3 regions of the Neobacillus sp. K501 genome follow, and region 2 is predicted to be linked to each of the others. Evidence: riboswitches for the same ligand, from Rfam matches in the RefSeq annotation. Region 2 holds a riboswitch; each other region holds the start of a gene.
What was found. Region 2 has a riboswitch for S-adenosylmethionine ahead of ACWM35_RS22890 (methionine biosynthesis PLP-dependent protein). Riboswitches for the same ligand answer to the same signal wherever they lie in the genome.

Region 1: another riboswitch for S-adenosylmethionine. It lies ahead of ACWM35_RS19490 (O-acetylhomoserine aminocarboxypropyltransferase/cysteine synthase family protein); the one in region 2 lies ahead of ACWM35_RS22890 (methionine biosynthesis PLP-dependent protein).
Region 3: another riboswitch for S-adenosylmethionine. It lies ahead of ACWM35_RS15195 (methionine ABC transporter ATP-binding protein); the one in region 2 lies ahead of ACWM35_RS22890 (methionine biosynthesis PLP-dependent protein).

What each region holds. Positions count from the first base shown of each region.
Region 1 is NZ_JBSLYA010000009.1:166,860-172,620, reverse strand. Features, by position in the region: gene ACWM35_RS19495 (methionine ABC transporter ATP-binding protein) at 1-488, opposite strand, end outside; SAM riboswitch class I at 657-764, opposite strand; gene ACWM35_RS19490 (O-acetylhomoserine aminocarboxypropyltransferase/cysteine synthase family protein) at 889-2,205, opposite strand; SAM riboswitch class I at 2,530-2,630, opposite strand; gene ACWM35_RS19485 (SCP2 sterol-binding domain-containing protein) at 2,707-3,066, opposite strand; gene ACWM35_RS19480 (thioredoxin family protein) at 3,172-3,477, opposite strand; gene ACWM35_RS19475 (toprim domain-containing protein) at 3,485-3,841, opposite strand; gene ACWM35_RS19470 (YusG family protein) at 3,975-4,214, opposite strand; gene gcvH (glycine cleavage system protein GcvH) at 4,333-4,716, opposite strand; gene ACWM35_RS19460 (arsenate reductase family protein) at 4,789-5,145, opposite strand; gene ACWM35_RS19455 (acyl-CoA dehydrogenase family protein) at 5,328-5,761, opposite strand, start outside.
Region 2 is NZ_JBSLYA010000014.1:59,427-65,187, reverse strand. Features, by position in the region: gene ACWM35_RS22900 (bifunctional homocysteine S-methyltransferase/methylenetetrahydrofolate reductase) at 1-1,286, opposite strand, end outside; gene metC (cystathionine beta-lyase) at 1,288-2,475, opposite strand; gene ACWM35_RS22890 (methionine biosynthesis PLP-dependent protein) at 2,472-3,587, opposite strand; SAM riboswitch class I at 3,675-3,787, opposite strand; gene ACWM35_RS22885 (polysaccharide biosynthesis protein) at 4,338-5,761, shown strand, end outside.
Region 3 is NZ_JBSLYA010000006.1:169,761-175,521, forward strand. Features, by position in the region: gene ACWM35_RS15180 (glutathione peroxidase) at 1-353, shown strand, start outside; gene ACWM35_RS15185 (MetQ/NlpA family ABC transporter substrate-binding protein) at 409-1,248, opposite strand; gene ACWM35_RS15190 (methionine ABC transporter permease) at 1,270-1,941, opposite strand; gene ACWM35_RS15195 (methionine ABC transporter ATP-binding protein) at 1,931-2,944, opposite strand; SAM riboswitch class I at 3,028-3,133, opposite strand; gene ACWM35_RS15200 (LacI family DNA-binding transcriptional regulator) at 3,273-4,235, opposite strand; gene ACWM35_RS15205 (VOC family protein) at 4,409-4,837, shown strand; gene ACWM35_RS15210 (GIY-YIG nuclease family protein) at 4,908-5,264, opposite strand; gene ACWM35_RS15215 (DUF6530 family protein) at 5,265-5,744, opposite strand.

The sequences.
Region 1 (5,761 bases), on a different contig from region 2:
AGTAAAACCTTTGGATTGTTTGCAAGTGCTCTAGCAATCCCAACCCGCTGTTTTTGTCCGCCGCTTAGTTGGGAAGGATAAGCATTTTCTCGACCCTCTAATCCGACTAATTTTATTAATTCGTTAACTCGCTTTTGTCTTTCAGGCCCTTTCACGCCAGCGATTTCTAGCGGGAAGGCGATATTCTCACTTACTGTTCTCGACCAGAGCAAGTTGAAATGCTGAAAGATCATGCTAATTTCCTGACGTGCCTTCCGAAGTTCACTGCCTTTTATCTTTGATATCACTCGGCCCGCAACCGTAACAGAACCTTCTGTTGGCAGCTCCAAACCATTTAACATGCGGATTAAGGTACTTTTACCTGCACCACTATAACCAATGACGCCAAATATTTCTCCTTCTTTAATTTCCAGATTCACATTGTCGACCGCTTTGAGCTGTCCCTGCTTGGAAGGAAAAATCTTTCGGACATCTTTTATTGAAATCATCGAATCACCTACTTTTTATCCAGAAAGTTAAATAATAATTACGAAAATTCAGAATGTGTTTCTTGCCTTACATATAGGTTTTGACTGTTTATATGAAAAGATTCTTATTTTACTAAAATAAAAAACCTTTCTGCAGGCGGGCAGAAAGGCATCATAAATGAATCCTTTCTCCCATCTTCCAAAGCATACGCTTTGTGTGAATTGGCACCATTTCAATAAAATATTGACGGTTGCCGGGCTTCATCGGGCACATCCCTCCACCTCTCTTGATAAGAGCATTAAGCAATCCTATATTCAATTAATTCGTTCACTGATTAAAGTAATTATTTTATTACGAAAGCTATCGTATCATGGATAAAAAGAGCTGTCAACGAAATTTTCTTCCTATTTCGAAAAAAAGTTAAGCTTCTGCCTTTAGGGATCCAACACCTGTCGCTGCCTCAATTGCCGCTTCTAAATCCTCGATGATATCGTCCACATTCTCGATTCCAATCGAGAGGCGAATTAAATCCTCGGAAACACCAGAAGCTTTTAACCCCTCAGCATCTAACTGCTGATGCGTGGTGCTGGCAGGATGAATAATAAGGCTTTTGGCATCGCCAACATTGGCAACATGAGCAAATAATTGCACAGAATTAATTACTTTTGCCCCTGCTTCTCGGCCGCCTTTAATTCCAAACACAATCATCGATCCTGCCCCTTTAGGCAAATACTTCGTTGCTAATTCGGAATCAGGATGGGAGGCATGACCCGGGTAGGAAACCCAATCCACCGCAGGGTGATTCACTAAATATTCCACGACCGCTTTTGTATTGGCGACATGCTCTTTCATCCGTACATGCAAGGTTTCAAGACCTAGCGTAAACAAAAAGGCATTTTGTGGGCTAAGTGACGGTCCTAAGTCACGCAGCAGCTGTACACGTGCTTTCACAATGTAGGCCACTGCACCTAGTGCCTCTGCATAGACAAGATCATGGTAGCTGGCATCCGGTGTCGTAAACCCAGGGAATTTCGCTGAATTCCAGTCAAATTTCCCACCATCCACTATGACACCGCCTGTTGTTGTTCCATTGCCTAAAAGCCATTTCGTGGCAGAATGAACGACTATATCGGCACCATGTTCGATTGGCCGGCATAAATACGGTGTAGCAAAAGTATTATCAATGATTAATGGAATACCAGACTCATGAGCAATCTCAGCTACTTTTTCAATATCAAGAACGCGAAGGCTCGGATTACCAATTGTTTCAGCAAATACTGCCTTTGTTTTTTCAGTGATCGCATCACGGAAATTCTCTGGGTTCTCAGGGTCGACAAATTTCACCTTGATCCCGTACTTAGGCAGGGTAACAGCAAATAGGTTATAAGTACCGCCATAAAGAGTAGAAGCTGAAACAATTTCATCCCCAGCCTCAGCAATATTTAAAATGGCTAATGTAATCGCGGCCATACCACTTGCCACGGCAAGGGCTCCAACCCCTCCCTCTAAGAGAGCAATTCTTTCTTCGAAGACGGTGGTTGTCGGGTTATGAATACGGGTGTATATGTAGCCTGACTCCTTTAAAGCAAACAGGTTTGCAGCATGTTCTGTATCTTTGAATTGATAGGCATTGTTTTGGTAAATCGGTACTGCTCTTGCTCCTGTAACCGGGTCTGGAGATAGTCCTCCATGAACACCTAGTGTTTCAAAACGATATTTTTTTTGATTCTCTCCCATACAAACATTCCTCCTATATTTTAATATTGTCTCTTATCGTAATCTAGGCTGATTTCGAAGTGGTTGGATTAAGCGGAGAAATTCCGGTTAATCCGGGAAATAACCCTATTTCCATAAAAATAAGGGAAGTATTTCCGCTTAAGTAGATAAATTTTTTAATATTTCTCCTTTTTTAGAGAGATAAGAGTAAATTCTCCGCTTATTTCCCCTTTCTAAGCTTCAAAATAGAGATTAGCGGAAAATTCTCCGCTTATCGATGTTCCGCTAGAGCAAAAAACTAGCCTATAATAAAAACCCCTCTTCAAGAAGAGGGGCGGTACGCTCTTCTTATCTTTCAGAGTAATACTCTGCTGGAATTAGCACCGTGTTGTATAACCGGTTGCCGGGCATCGTCGGGCCAGTCCCTCCGCCTCTCTGGATAAGATATTTATTGAATTGTCATTATTGATTGAATATTTAAAAAGATAATACACTATTGTAGGAGAAGCCGTCAATAGCTTTTTAGGAAATTAATTTTCTTTTTTGTCCATCAGGCTTTGTTAAATAAAATATCGACTCTAGCAATAATATGGTGCGAAAGGAGCCTGTAACTTTTAACTGCCCGCCCCTCATAAAATATCTTAATTTTTTCTCACCTTTTATTAGGCTTTTTATCGACTCCGCATCACCGGAAATCTCGCAGGAAATTGCTTTTTGTTTATTCTCTTCTAGAAAGATTGCGGCACCACGATGAAAAGCCATTTCGATCGTGTTTTGTTCATAAACCAATTTAATTACAAGCATTTCTAGGTTTTCCATCAATTTCAACAAATGTTCACGCTCTTTAATGGTGGTAAGAAAAGCTTTTACGGCATCTCTCATTTCAATCCCTCCGATTACCTGCTCACCCTATATATTCAGGAAATCGATTAAAATCCCTTTGTTATTCTTTCGACAAAAAAAACAGATGCCATAGCATCCGTTTTCTTATATATAGGTTTTTATTTTTTCATACAGATAAGGGACTGAGTGAAATGCGTAAACCGTTTCCACAACCTTGCCATTTTTGAAAAAAAGTAAACAAGGAACACTTTCAATTGCAAAATCTTCTGCAATCTCAGGAAAATAATTCAAATTCATTTTCCCCATATTTATATCGACCATTTGCTCAATTATTTGAAGCATTCGTGATGCGAGCTGACAAGTACCACATAGGGGTGTATAAAAGTAAACCAGACCAGTAGCATGTTGTTTAGTGAATGATGATAACTCATCAAGGCTCCATTCGTTCATTCGTTTATCAGCCCATTTCTAAGTACTCAGAATGGACATCGATGTTTGCACCTATGAGAACCGTTGCTAGGTGGTATACAGGTGCGGTAGCTACTTCACGATACATCCGATCAATATACAGGTGCTCAGCATTAGGAAATTCTCTTTTCAATAGTTTACGCAGCTTTTCACCTGCATCATCAGCGTCAACGAGGATGTAGACGTCTTTATCTTCAAGGGAATCAATCAATTCATCCAATTTGGTGATGCTAATCGTACCATTCGTACAAATAATTTCAATTGGCTCCTTTAAGATGCTCTTTACTTTTTTCTTGTCTGATTTTCCTTCAACAATAAGGACCTTGTCAGCAAATGAGTCACTCATCATCCATCACCTATTATTAAGTATGTTATTTGTTTAATGTTAACATATTCGAGAAGTATAATAACGTGTTTAATATGTTAACTATACCATGAATGCCCATTTGATAATAGGTGTCTGCACTTTCTCAAAGGCTTTAACACCATCCACCATCATCACAATCTGTATATTTTGCGTCGGGCTGTTCCGTAACGGATACATGCTGATATATCTTCCGCTGATCTACTTCAAAATGATGATCAAGCTGCACTTCCATATCCCCCGGCAATTTGATTTTTCCAATCGATGTATTTTCTAGAAATAATTCTATTTCTCCATTTTGCATTTTTCCAATGACTCTGTCAGTTACATCAATTTTTTGCTGTTTCAATGTCATTGTTAGGACCACCTTATAAATAAATTTTATTATAGTGTCCCCTACTTTTAGAATTAATCTGGAGAATTTTTTTCCAAAAAAAAACACCTTGCGCTAACAAGGTGCTTAATCCATTTGTTTAGTCTTCTTTGACCATTTCTTCGTATTGTTCTGGTGTCATTAGTTTTTCTAATTCGCTGCGGTCTGAAGGTTCAATCACGATCATCCACGCTTTTTCATATGGAGATTCATTAACAAACTCTGGGCTGTCGTTTAAATCTTCATTCACTTCAACAACTTTACCACTTACTGGTGCATATAGCTCAGAAACTGTCTTAACGGATTCAACACTTCCGAAAGGCTCATTCGCTGTCACTTCATCGCCTACTTCAGGAAGCTCAACGAAAACGATATCTCCCAACTCAGATTGTGCAAAGTGAGTGATACCCACTCGAAGTGTTGCGCCTTCATCCTTTACCCATTCATGCTCTTCAGAATAGCGTAATCCCTTTGGTGTTGTCATGTTAAACTACCTCCAATATATTTTTATCGATAAAAAATCGATTCTAACGAATTAAAAAGCGCAATTAAATGTTTATAACCATATTTTCTCATAATCTTCTTCTTTAAAACCAACCGTTACCTTTTCACCATCTGTTAAAAGCGGTCTTTTAATTAGCATTCCATCAGAAGCAAGTAATTCAAGAAGCTCATCCTCGGATGCCGTGTTCATTTTATCCTTGATACCTAACTCCCGATATTTTTGTCCGCTTGTATTAAAAAACTTCTTTAATTCCATTCCGCTCTTTTGATATAGTTCCTTAAGCTCGTTTGGAGACGGTGGATTTTCGACAATATGTATTTCGTTGTATGATAGCTGATGCTGATCCAGCCATTTCTTTGCATTACGGCATGTACTGCACTTCGGATACCAGTAAAAAGTCAGAGACAATTATTTCACCGCCTTCTACTTGAAAATAAATGATAAAAGAGTCAATAAAATATTACCATAACATGTGTAAAAGGAAAAATGGCATACTAGAAATGATTCGACTTCATTCGCTATAATCCTCCTAAAATTAAATAAAAAAATTAGGCTCCTGTAACTGGGCAGGAGCCTAACACATTTAATAATTATACTGTGTAGCGTTCAGCGGCAATTAGAACATCGGCTGCTTCACGTTTTTTCGCAATCACATTGATAGGAGTATAACGTGTTAGCTTGCGGAGGGCAGATACTAGCATACGAAGCGTATCGCCTTGCTCTGTAGCAACTAATGTTTCTTTTGCATGCTGCTCAATTTCGTTAAACGCTTCCTGACAGAAGATTTGCGTGTAAAGAAGTTTTTGCTGATTCTTTTCTAAACCAGTCTTAGCGATTGCTTTCTCAGTACGTAGGACTACAGATTCCATTGCATAAGCATTGGATACAATATCAGCAATATTCGCTAAAATTTCTTGCTCACTGTCAAGTGCTTTACCAAATTTTTGTGCAGCTAGGCCGGCAGCTAACAAACCGATTTTCTTTGCATTGCTTACCAAGTACTTCTCTTGTGCAAGCGGCTCAT
Region 2 (5,761 bases):
GACGATGCTCCAGGAAAATCCCCAACTCGAGCAGGGTCGCCAGTAATGGCCAGTACATCATGCATTCCAAGCGTATGAAGACCCATTAGATGTGATTGCAAGCCGATAATATTGCGGTCTCTGCAGGCAACGTGGATCAGCGGGCGTATTCCTAGTTCTTGTTTGACAAGGTATCCTAACGATTCATTGGATATTCGTACCTGAGCTAATGAATTATCCGCCATTGTAATAGCATCAATGCCAGCTTCCTTCAACACTTTTGCACCTTCGAAAAATTTACTCGTATCCAGTTTCCTAGGAGTATCCAATTCTACGATAACGGAAGGTCTCTCTTTAACAATTTCTTCAAGCGGTTGGAAATCTCGTTTGAAGGTACGTGCTTCAACAACGATTTTCCGTTGTTCCAATTTTACAATTTTTTCGGTTATTGGAGTACTGTTTTTAAGTACTGAAGCAAAAGCCCGAATATGTTCCGGTGTTGTACCACAGCATCCCCCCAGTAACCGTATCCCTTGCTGGCGAAAGCCTTGAGCGGATTTTCGAAAATAATCGGCATCACCTTCATAGTGGAATTTTCCGTCCGTATAGGCAGGAAGACTAGCGTTCGGATAGGCTGATAGAAAGCTATGTGCAGGCAGTTCAATTTGTTCAAGAGCTGTCAGCATATGATGCGGACCGAGCCGGCAATTAAGACCGACCACATCGGCACCTAGGTTTTCCAGCCTTTTTAATGCATCATTAACGGGTGTCTGATCCTGCAAGATACCTGGTTCTTGTAAGGACACTTGTGCAATGATGGGTATTTTCGTTTCCTTGCGGGCGATCGTTAGGACCGTTTCAAGTTCTTCAAGGTCATAAAAGGTTTCCAGTAACAGCCCGTCAACACCTTCTAGTAAGAGACAATATAATTGCTCTCGGAAGCTTCGTTTCAATTCCTCCAGTGTGATGGAATTTGGCTTAATCCCGCGATTTCCGCCAAGGGTGCCTAGGACATAGGCATTCTTGGCGGCTGCTCTTTTTGCATTTTGGACCGCGGCGCTATTGATTTCTTTAACAGAATCCTCGAGACCGTATCTTTGCAGCTTTAAATAATTGGCGGCATAGGTGTTGGTTTGAATGACGTCTGCACCAGCATCTACATAGGCTTTATGGATTTCCTGGATTTTTTCTCCATGAGAGAGGTTTAATTCCTCAAAGCAGCTATCTGTCCCAAATGAATAAAGAAGGGTACCCATTGCACCATCAGCTATTAAAATTTGTTTTTCTAATTTTTCTAATAAGGTCATATTATTTCTCCTTTATCAAGGACAAATGTTTTTCTTTTACAGCGTCTAGCGCATGGGAAAAATCTTTTATTAGATCCTCTGAATTTTCCAGTCCGACAGAGAGACGAAGGAGGCTATTTTTAATTCCTCTTTTTTCCCTTTCGGCTAGTGGCATCGCCGCATGAGACATCTTGGCAGGATAGGATAAAATCGATTCCACAGCGCCAAGACTAACAGCGAATACAGGTATTTTTACAGTGGAAACAAAGGTCCGAACTGCTTCCTCATTAACGAGTTCAAATGAAAAAACAGCCCCTGCTCCATTTGCCTGAGTATTTTGGAGTTCATACTGTGGGTGGTTTGGAAGACCAGGATAATAGACTTTTTCGATCAGCGGATGTGACGCTAGAAATTCAGCAACTTTAAGAGCTGATTTCTGTGATTGTTCTAGCCGAACATGAAGCGTTTTTAAGCCTCTAAGCACAAGCCAAGCATCCTGAACCCCTAGTACAGCTCCAAAAGAATTTTGTAAAAATCCGAGCCTTTTGGCCAAGCCAGCATCGTTCACTACCGCAAGTCCTGCAATGACATCGCTATGACCAGATAGAAATTTCGTCGCACTATGAAGGACGACATCTGCCCCGAGCTCAAATGGTTTTTGCAGGGCAGGAGTGAGAAAAGTATTATCAACAAAGACAAGGGCGTTATTTTCTTTAGCAATTTCACTAACCGCTTTAATATCGGTTACTTTTAATGTAGGGTTTGAGGGAGTTTCAACATAGAATGCCTTTGTATTTGGCTGAGTAGCAGCCCTTACCTGACCTAAGTCAGTCATATCGACAAAGGTATGTTCAATTCCGAAGCGGGAAAGAACTTCGGTAACCATTCGAAACGTCCCGCCATAGACATCCTCCGTAATGACGACGTGATCACCGGATGAAAGAAGTAGAAAAGCTGTAGATATCGCAGCCATTCCTGATGAAAAGGCAAAGCCTTTCGAACCTCCTTCTAATTCTGCAATCACATCTTCCAGCGCTTCCCTTGTCGGATTTAAGCTGCGGCTATAATCATATTTTCCAAACTGGTCGATTTTTGATTGATGAAAGGTGGAAGCGTGTTGGATAGGGACACTGACCGCTCCCGTTGCAGGATCAAACTTGTGTCGATTATGCAGTAGCTTCGTTTCAAAACAAAATTCTTCGCTTGTCATTTACCAATCACTCCCTCTTTTAGTTTGGAAAAAGCTCGTTCAAGATCGTTAATAATATCCTCTGGATCTTCAATCCCGACAGAAAAACGTAATAAGCGGTTGCAGACACCGGATTGGATACGGACTTCTTCTGGAATATCAGCGTGAGTCTGTGTTGCCGGGTAAGTAATAAAGCTTTCTGTACCCCCGAGGCTTTCAGCAAAGGTGATAAGGGCTAAATTTTGTAAAAATGGGTTCACACATGCTTCATCTTTAACACGAAATGAAACCATTCCACCTTTGCCAGGATAAAGAACATCGGTTACCGCTTCATGATTAGAAAGATATTCAACAATTTCCTTTGCATTTTTTTCATGTTTTTTCATCCGGAGCGATAAAGTTTTCATGCCTCGCATTAATAACCAGGAATCGAATGGACTGAGGACTGCACCAGCTCCGTTGTGGTAGAGTGCTAGTTCATCACAAAGTTCTTTCCCTTTAGCTACAATGAGTCCGGCAAGAACATCATTATGGCCGCCGAGATATTTCGTCGCACTATGAATGACAATATCAGCCCCAAGCAGAATCGGCTGTTGAAGAACAGGAGTGTAGAATGTGTTATCAACAATCAACAATATTCCATGTTCCTTGGCAATTTCAGAAACAGCGGCTATATCGGACTGCTGCATTAGAGGATTGGTCGGGGTTTCAAGGAAGATTGCTTTTGTTTGTGGTGTAATCTTACGTTCAATCTCCTCGGGACAACATGTATTAACGTATTCCGCCTTTAATCCCCATTTTTTATAGCCTTTATCTAATAATCGATAGGTTCCGCCATATAAATCTTCACTTACAAGCCATTCATCTCCCGCTTGAAACAAGGACAAAACCGTAAAAATCGCAGCCATACCTGAACTGCAGGCAAATCCTTGATCTCCCCCTTCTAAATCCGCAATGGCTTGTTCAAGGAGCTGGCGTGTTGGATTACCTGTACGAACGTAATCAAAACCAGTGGATTGCCCAATCCCCTCATGCCGGTAGGCAGTTGAAAAATAAACGGGCGGATTAACGGTGCCTGTCACCGTATCACTGCGATTTCCAATTTGGGCAAGCTTCGTATCAATCTTAAACATCACAACCACTCCTATTTAATAAAAATATAAATAAAAAAAGTCTTCTTTAAGAAGAAGACTTTTGTCAGTACAACACAGTTGTCATTCTTCTTATCTCGCAAATTCGTAAATTTGCAGGACGTAGCACCTTTTCAATGAAAAATTCATTGAAGGTTGCTGAGACTTCATAGGGCCATTCCCTCTGCCTCTCTTGATAAGAACTAATATTTAGACTTTTTATAAAATTTACACCATTAGAGGAGAGACTGTCAACTTATTTTCAAATAAATATACTAAGATATCTCAAGTGAAAGTTCGTTATAAAGGAAAAAGTAGAAAGTGGGATAAGTAAATTAAGCTATAACTTTAGAAGTGTGAATTTTAAGAATAATAGTTAAATTCGCCACATTTCCATTGACTTGTTCTATATAATGAACTAACATGAGGTATAAGAACTAGTCTATGTGTTTTATATAGAATGTTTTGTTGTAGTCTATTTCTTAAGTAACAAATGGATAATTTAATAAAAAGGTGTTTTTTTTGGAAAAATCGTTCTTTAATAAGAACAAAAATATTTTGGTGATACCTCCTTTCCATTATCAATGGGGGTACTCGGTCATGCTGTGGGTCGATAGACCTTAGACGCTAGTCGTCAAGGGGATGATGTGAGGACGGGTTAGATGCCCAAATAAAAAATTTAAAGTATGGACTCTTATGAAAGAGTCTATACTTTAAATTTTTTATTAAGAAAAAGGGAAAGGAATGGGGATTTTGACTTATCGCCAAAGAATATCGTTTTTTATCTTTATTGACTCATTTATTGTCTTAGCATCTATCTTCTCCAGTCGGTTTTTGGTAGGAGGAACTTTGAATGTGGTTACTTCTTCAACCTTATTAATCGCGGTGACTATATTACTCAGTCAATATTTCCTTTCATTTCGCTTCAAGTTATATAAAAAGGCATGGGAATATGCAAGTATTGGGGAATTGTTAAGCATTTTAAAGGTTGTAACCTTATCAATCCTGATCTCAGCTGGAGCAGAGCAATTATTAATAGGTGAAATTTCCTTTCGTTTGCTAACAGTGGTGTGGTTATTGAATTTGTTGTTTATGGGAGGGTTACGCTTTAGTTGGAGATTGTTCCGAGACACATATTTAAATAGGGCAAATAACAATCAGCGTACACTCATCGTTGGAGCAGGATCAGCCGGGATGATGGTCGCAAGACAATTAAAACAGAATAATGAAGCTGATTTATTTCCAGTGGGGTTTATTGATGATGATATCAAAAAGCATAAACTTGATATTTTAGGGATTCCGGTAATGGGTGGAATCACTAGAATTGAAGAAATCGTGAAAAAGCTTGATATTAATAATATTGTCATTGCCATCCCGTCACTAAGTAAAAAAGAGTTAAATAACATATTTTTGGAGTGTGCTAAGACTAGTGCCAAGACGCAGATATTACCGATGCTAGAAGACCTAATGACAGGAAAAGTATCTATAAAACAGTTTCGTGATGTTCAAGTGGAAGATTTATTAGGCAGGGATCCAGTTGAATTAGATCTGAATAGTATATCGGAATATATCACGAATAAAGTGGTATTAGTAACAGGTGCAGGGGGATCCATCGGCTCAGAAATTTGTCGGCAGATTGCTCAATTTTCGCCCCAAAAACTTATTTTATTAGGGCATGGAGAAAATAGCATTTACTCCATTGAAATGGAGTTGAAAAATTCCTACCAAAATACGGATATAGAATTTGTTCCGGTTATTGCCGATTTACAAGACTTAAAGAAAATGATGTTTGCAATGAGCTTATACCAGCCGGATGTTGTCTATCATGCAGCTGCCCATAAACATGTACCATTAATGGAATGTAATCCAGAAGAGGCTGTTAAAAATAACATAATTGGCACACTGAATGCGGCAAAGGCAGCAAGTTGGAGTCATGTGAAAACCTTTGTGATGATATCGTCTGATAAAGCCGTGAATCCAACAAGTGTCATGGGGGCAACAAAGAGGATTGCCGAAATGATTATACAAAACATGGACCAGGAAAGTAGAACGAAATTTGTTGCCGTACGTTTTGGTAATGTACTTGGGAGCAGAGGAAGTGTGATTCCGCTATTTAAGAGCCAAATTGAAAAGGGCGGTCCTGTTACGGTTACACATCCTGACATGGTTCGATATTT
Region 3 (5,761 bases), on a different contig from region 2:
TCAAAGGGCTTCAGGAACTGTATGAAAAGTATAAGGACCAAGGCTTAGAAATACTGGGGTTCCCGTGTGATCAATTCAATAATCAAGAGTTTGCTAATATTGATGAAACCACACAGTTTTGCCAACTAAACTATGGTGTAAACTTCCCGATGTTTGCAAAAATCGATGTATATGGAGTAGAAGCTGACCCTTTATTTAGACACTTAACAGAGCAGAAAAAAGGTCTTCTCACGAACAGAATTAAATGGAATTTCACAAAATTCCTCGTCGACCGAAATGGACAGGTTATTGAACGCTATAGTCCAACCACTGAGCCACTTAAGATAGAGGATGATTTACTAAAAGTACTATAAATATCTTAAATCAAAGCAAAGAGCCTTTCTAGGTTGAAAGGCTCTTACGCATGTCCTATTTTTGCATCCATTCTGGCTTTCCAAAGCCTTTAAACTGTTCATCAATGATCGCTTCGAAATCCGCTGACTCAACAATGGCTTTAAGGTCTTTGGCAAACTGAGCATCTTCATTATCTGCCTTAACCGCTACAACATTTCGGTATGGATCGAGCATATTTTCAAGTGCAACAGCATCAAGTAGATCCATTTTTGCCGCCAATGCAAAGTTTCCTGGTACTGCGGCTAAATCTGCACTTTCAACAGAACGTGGCAGCTGGCCAGCTTCAATTGGCTGGAACTTCAAATTCTTCTTGTTTTCTGTAATATCTTTTTCTGACACTTTTAACGGATCTGCACCTTCATTAATTTTAATAAGGCCTTCGTCACGAAGCGTGTTCAATGCGCGGGCTGCATTTGTCGGATCATTTGGAAGAGTTACCGTTGCCCCCTCTTTCACATCATCAATAGATTTAAATGTATTTGAATAGAGCCCCATCGGTGCAGTTGGTACAGAAATAAGTCCAGTTAAATCCATCTTGTTTTCTTTTTCAAAATTTTCAAGGTAAATCGTATGCTGGAATAGGTTTGCTTGAATGTCACCATTATCTAATGCTTTGTTCGGCTGAATATAATCACTGAATTCAACCACTTCTACCTTATAGCCCTTTTCTTCTAACCCTGGTTTAATCGCTTTTGATACCATGTCACTATAGGGACCAGCTGTTGCACCAATTTTAATTTCTTTTGTTTCTGCTGCTTTTCCCTCACTACTGCTTTCCTTACTAGCAGAACCTCCGCAAGCTGCTAAAACCGCAGCAACTACTACTAAAATAATCCCTGTTAACCACTTTTTCATCATCAATTCCCCTTTTCTTTCTTATCTTTTATCTAAAACTTTGGCAATATAATCACCAAGTAGCTGGATTACCTGAACTAAAACAATTAATATTACAACGGTTGCAATCATAATCGTATTATCGTATCGATAATAACCAAACCGTATCGCTAAATCGCCGATTCCTCCGCCGCCAACGGTACCCGCCATCGCTGAAAAGCCAATTAAACTGATGAGCGTTAAGGTAACTCCAGAAATGATTCCAGACCTCGCTTCAAGCAGCAGTACATCTTTAATAATCATCCACGGTGTAGCACCGGCAGCAATGGCAGCTTCAATAACACCTTTATCAATCTCCCTTAACGCCGTTTCAACAATCCTTGCGAAAAACGGAATTGCCGCAGCTGTAAGTGAAACACTTGCCGCTGTCGGACCAATGGTTGTTCCTACTAAGAAATTTGTTAATGGAATAAGAGCTACTAGTAAAATGATGAACGGGATCGACCGCACCATATTTACGGCAAAGCCTAAAACATTTTGGATCAAACGATTTTCTAAAAACAAACCTTTATCGGTGATATATAATAGAATTCCAACTGGCAGTCCAATCACGATGGCTACTAGTAATGAAATGGTTATCATATAAATCGTTTGAAAAAAAGCGGTATTAATATCTGGAATGAGTTCCACGAGATGCTGAAAATCAAAGCCCATCACGTAACACCTCCACTTGCGCTGCCCGATTCTCGATATATTGAAGGGCAGCTCTGATTTCTTGTTTTTCACCATTCAGCTCCATAATAAAGATGCCGAGAGGGAATTCTTGAATATACTCAATCGAACCGTGGAGGAAGTTGCCTTTTACGTTAAATTGCTGAAGCATATCAGAAATGACCCCCTCTCCAGCTACTTTCCCTTTGAATGTCACCTTCACAATGGGTCCTTCGCATCCATTTAAAATGACTTCTGGTATTTCTAAGGAAACAACACTTTCAATAAACTCTTTTGTTAATTCCGTTTGAGGATTGGCAAAGATATCATAGACAGCACCTTCTTCTATGACTTTTCCATCCTGCATGATCGCCATCCGGTTGCAGATTTCCTTTACAACATCCATTTCATGGGTAATTAAAACAATGGTAATATTGAGTTCTTTATTGATTTTTTTTAATAGATTTAAAATCGACTTTGTTGTCGTTGGGTCGAGTGCAGATGTTGCTTCGTCACATAGTAACACCTTTGGGTTGTTGGCAAGCGCCCGCGCTATACCAACCCGCTGTTTTTGACCGCCGCTTAGCTGTGCGGGATAAACATCTCTTTTATCCGAAAGACCAACCATCTCAAGCAGCTCTTCTACCCTTTCTTTGATTTGGTCGGCTGGTATCTTGGCCGCCTTTAGGGAAAAAACAATATTCTCGAACACTGTTTTTTGGCTGATTAAGTAGAAATGCTGGAAGATCATCCCGATTTTTAACCGTGCCAGTCGAAGATTCTCACCCTTTAAAGAAGTTAGATCAATACCATCTACCGTAATACTTCCAGAGGTTGGCCGCTCTAGCAGATTAATACAGCGCAACAGCGAACTTTTTCCGGCACCTGAATAACCAACAATTCCAAATATCTCGCCCTCTTGCACGGATAACGAGACTTCATCAACACCTTTTATGCTCCCATTTTTTGTTTTATAAACTTTTGAAAGATTCCGAATTTCAATCATATGATTACCCTCTTTTTTTAAAAATCAAGAACAAAAAATGCCCCTTTCAACTGAAAGGGGCATCGAAATACATTCTATATCTCGACTTATCTTTCAGAATGAAAGTCATTCTGCAGGAATTGGCACCTTCCCAAAAAGGGGGTTGCCGGACGTCATAGGGCCTTGTCCCTCGGTCACTCTCGATAAGTTCAATTAATTATTAAATTAGGATTATTTAGATACTACTAAGCTATCTTTATTTTGTCAATCGTCTAAAAATAACCTTCACTTTCGTTAACCGCTTTCATTCCGATAAAATCAACCAAAATAGTAGGGTTAAAAAATTTTTTCAAACAGTTCGTCGTACGATCAAGTGGACGGGTATTTCCTCGTAAGTGAGCTTTTCATTATTTACAGCTTGATTAAAAAGCTTTCTTCCAATCTCAACAAGAGGGATTTCAATGGTTGTGATGTTCATCATTTTAGCAATCGGCTGATTATCAAAACCGATAATCGCAAGTTCATTGGGAATGGAAATGTTTTGCTGTTGGGCACAGGTAACAATTCCAGCAGCCACTTGGTCACCGGTGACTAATAAGGCAGATGGTGGATTAACCATCTGCTTAATCTGCTCAATCACTTGCTCTCCATCTTCAAAATACAAGCAATCATCAAAGATATATTCAGAGCGAAACGGTAACTTGTATTTTTCATTAAAATCCTTATAGGCCAATCCTCTAGCCTTACTGCTCGGACCTGTTTTGCGACCAATACAATAACCTATTTTTTGATGACCTTCACGATATAAATAATCCAAGGCAAAAGAAAAGTTTTTATAATGGTCGATGAAGGTGGAAGAAGCTTCTTTCCCTTTGGTATCTTCACAAAAAACAATTGGTCCATAAGGTAAGTATTCTTCAATTTTGGACCACTCACAAATTCTCGAACAAATGATGAGGGCATCAACCTGCTTTTGCTTAAGCATCCGTAATGCCTCTATTTCCCTGCTCCTCACATAATTGGTTTGGATTAATACTAGATTATAGTTTTGCTTTAATGCCTCAGTTGCAATTCCATTAACCAACTGGGCAAAGTATGGATGATTTGAAAATGGAATGACCACACCAACAAGAAAGGTCTTCCCTTTACTTAAATGAACGGCATTTATATTCCGCTGATAATTACTCTTTCGGATCGCTTCTAAAACGGCTTTTCTTTTTTCATCCTTCACATAAGGATGCTGGTTCAATACACGGGAAACAGTCGTGACTGAAACTCCCGCCATTTTTGCCAAATCCCGAATATTTGCCACGTTATCACCTTTTCACTAAATAACTTTTCAGTACCCCTTACATTTATTATTATCCTACCACATTTTTCATTCAGTCTCTTATTTGCATAATAGTTCCTTTTCATTATTGATTAATTATCCTAATTTGGGTAAAAATGGAGTTGTATAACGAATCTAATTTGGGAGTGAAGCAAATGTCTGTAGATGTTTATCTTAATTTTAATGGCAATTGCCGGGAAGCGGTAGAATTTTATGCCAAGGTTTTTGGTTCTGAAGTACCGAAAATGATGACTTTCGGTGAAACACCACAAGATCCAAATTATCCAATGCCGGAAGAAGCGAAAAATTTAGTTATGCACACAAGACTGAACATCGCTGGAAGCAATGTCATGTTTTCAGATACTTTCCCAGGCATGCCGTTTGTGGAAGGCAACAACATTACCCTTTCCTTAATCAGTAATAATACGGACGATCTTACCTCCTGGTTTAACCAATTAAAAGAAGGCGGCAAGGTAGGGATGGAGCTTCAAGAAACATTCTGGAGCAAGCTCTACGGTCAAGTAACCGATAAATTTGGAATTCACTGGCAGATTAACTACGACAATGGTGAAATGGCCTGGTAAAACGAAAAGCGGAAGCGCCTTGGTCAGGGGCATATAAAAAGGATAGGGAGCAGTTCCCTATCCTTTTGCATTACTTTTTATAAAATTCTAATCCTTCGTTACTCAATTTTTCTTCCCAAATAAACTGCAACACAGCTAATTCTTCAGAGTAGTCGGTTTTGGCTTCATCCTTATCATATTCAAGATTCTCGAGGATCTCCATCTCAAAGTTTTCTTCCCCCTGTTGCTTCCACGCCTTGGTTAATTCGCGATTGGGGTGAAATCCTGATTGCAACTTGACGATACTGCTGTTCATTCTTGCCTTTAAATTGGCCGTCGCTTCAAGGAAACACTTATTATCCGATTTTGAACGAATGATATAGATGCCCATCGGGTGCTTCATTTCTCTATACTGCAATTTTAATTCCTTTTTTCGATTACTCTCCATTTAATATCCCATCTCTTTCAAGATACTTGATAAAGTCCGCAGCCGTTCACCAATTAGCTCATCATCATGGCTAAGCGCCTGACTGAACAATTGAATATCTTCATCAATTTTTTCATTGTCCGTACAAACAGCAACCGTCATTGCATCACCTTGAATTCCTACTCTGTCGATCATCGGATTTTCTGGATCATACAATTTCTCATATTGATAGGCTTCGCGAAAATGAAGCTTGGCCCGACTAACAAGAATCGCAAGATCAAGGACACGATGGAGCGGTAATTCCTCAGATTGCCTAGACCATTTTTCTCCTGTATATCGCCACACTTTAGCCGAAATATCAACCTTGCCACGATCATTCCACTGAGCCAATCCTAAAGAAAGACCCTTCGCATCCGATTGATAAGCATTTCTCCCGTCTACATTCTCGTAGTTCTCAGATACGATAACAGGTTTATGTTTTAAATTAGTTGGGATTTTCATAAATTTCTACCGCCTTA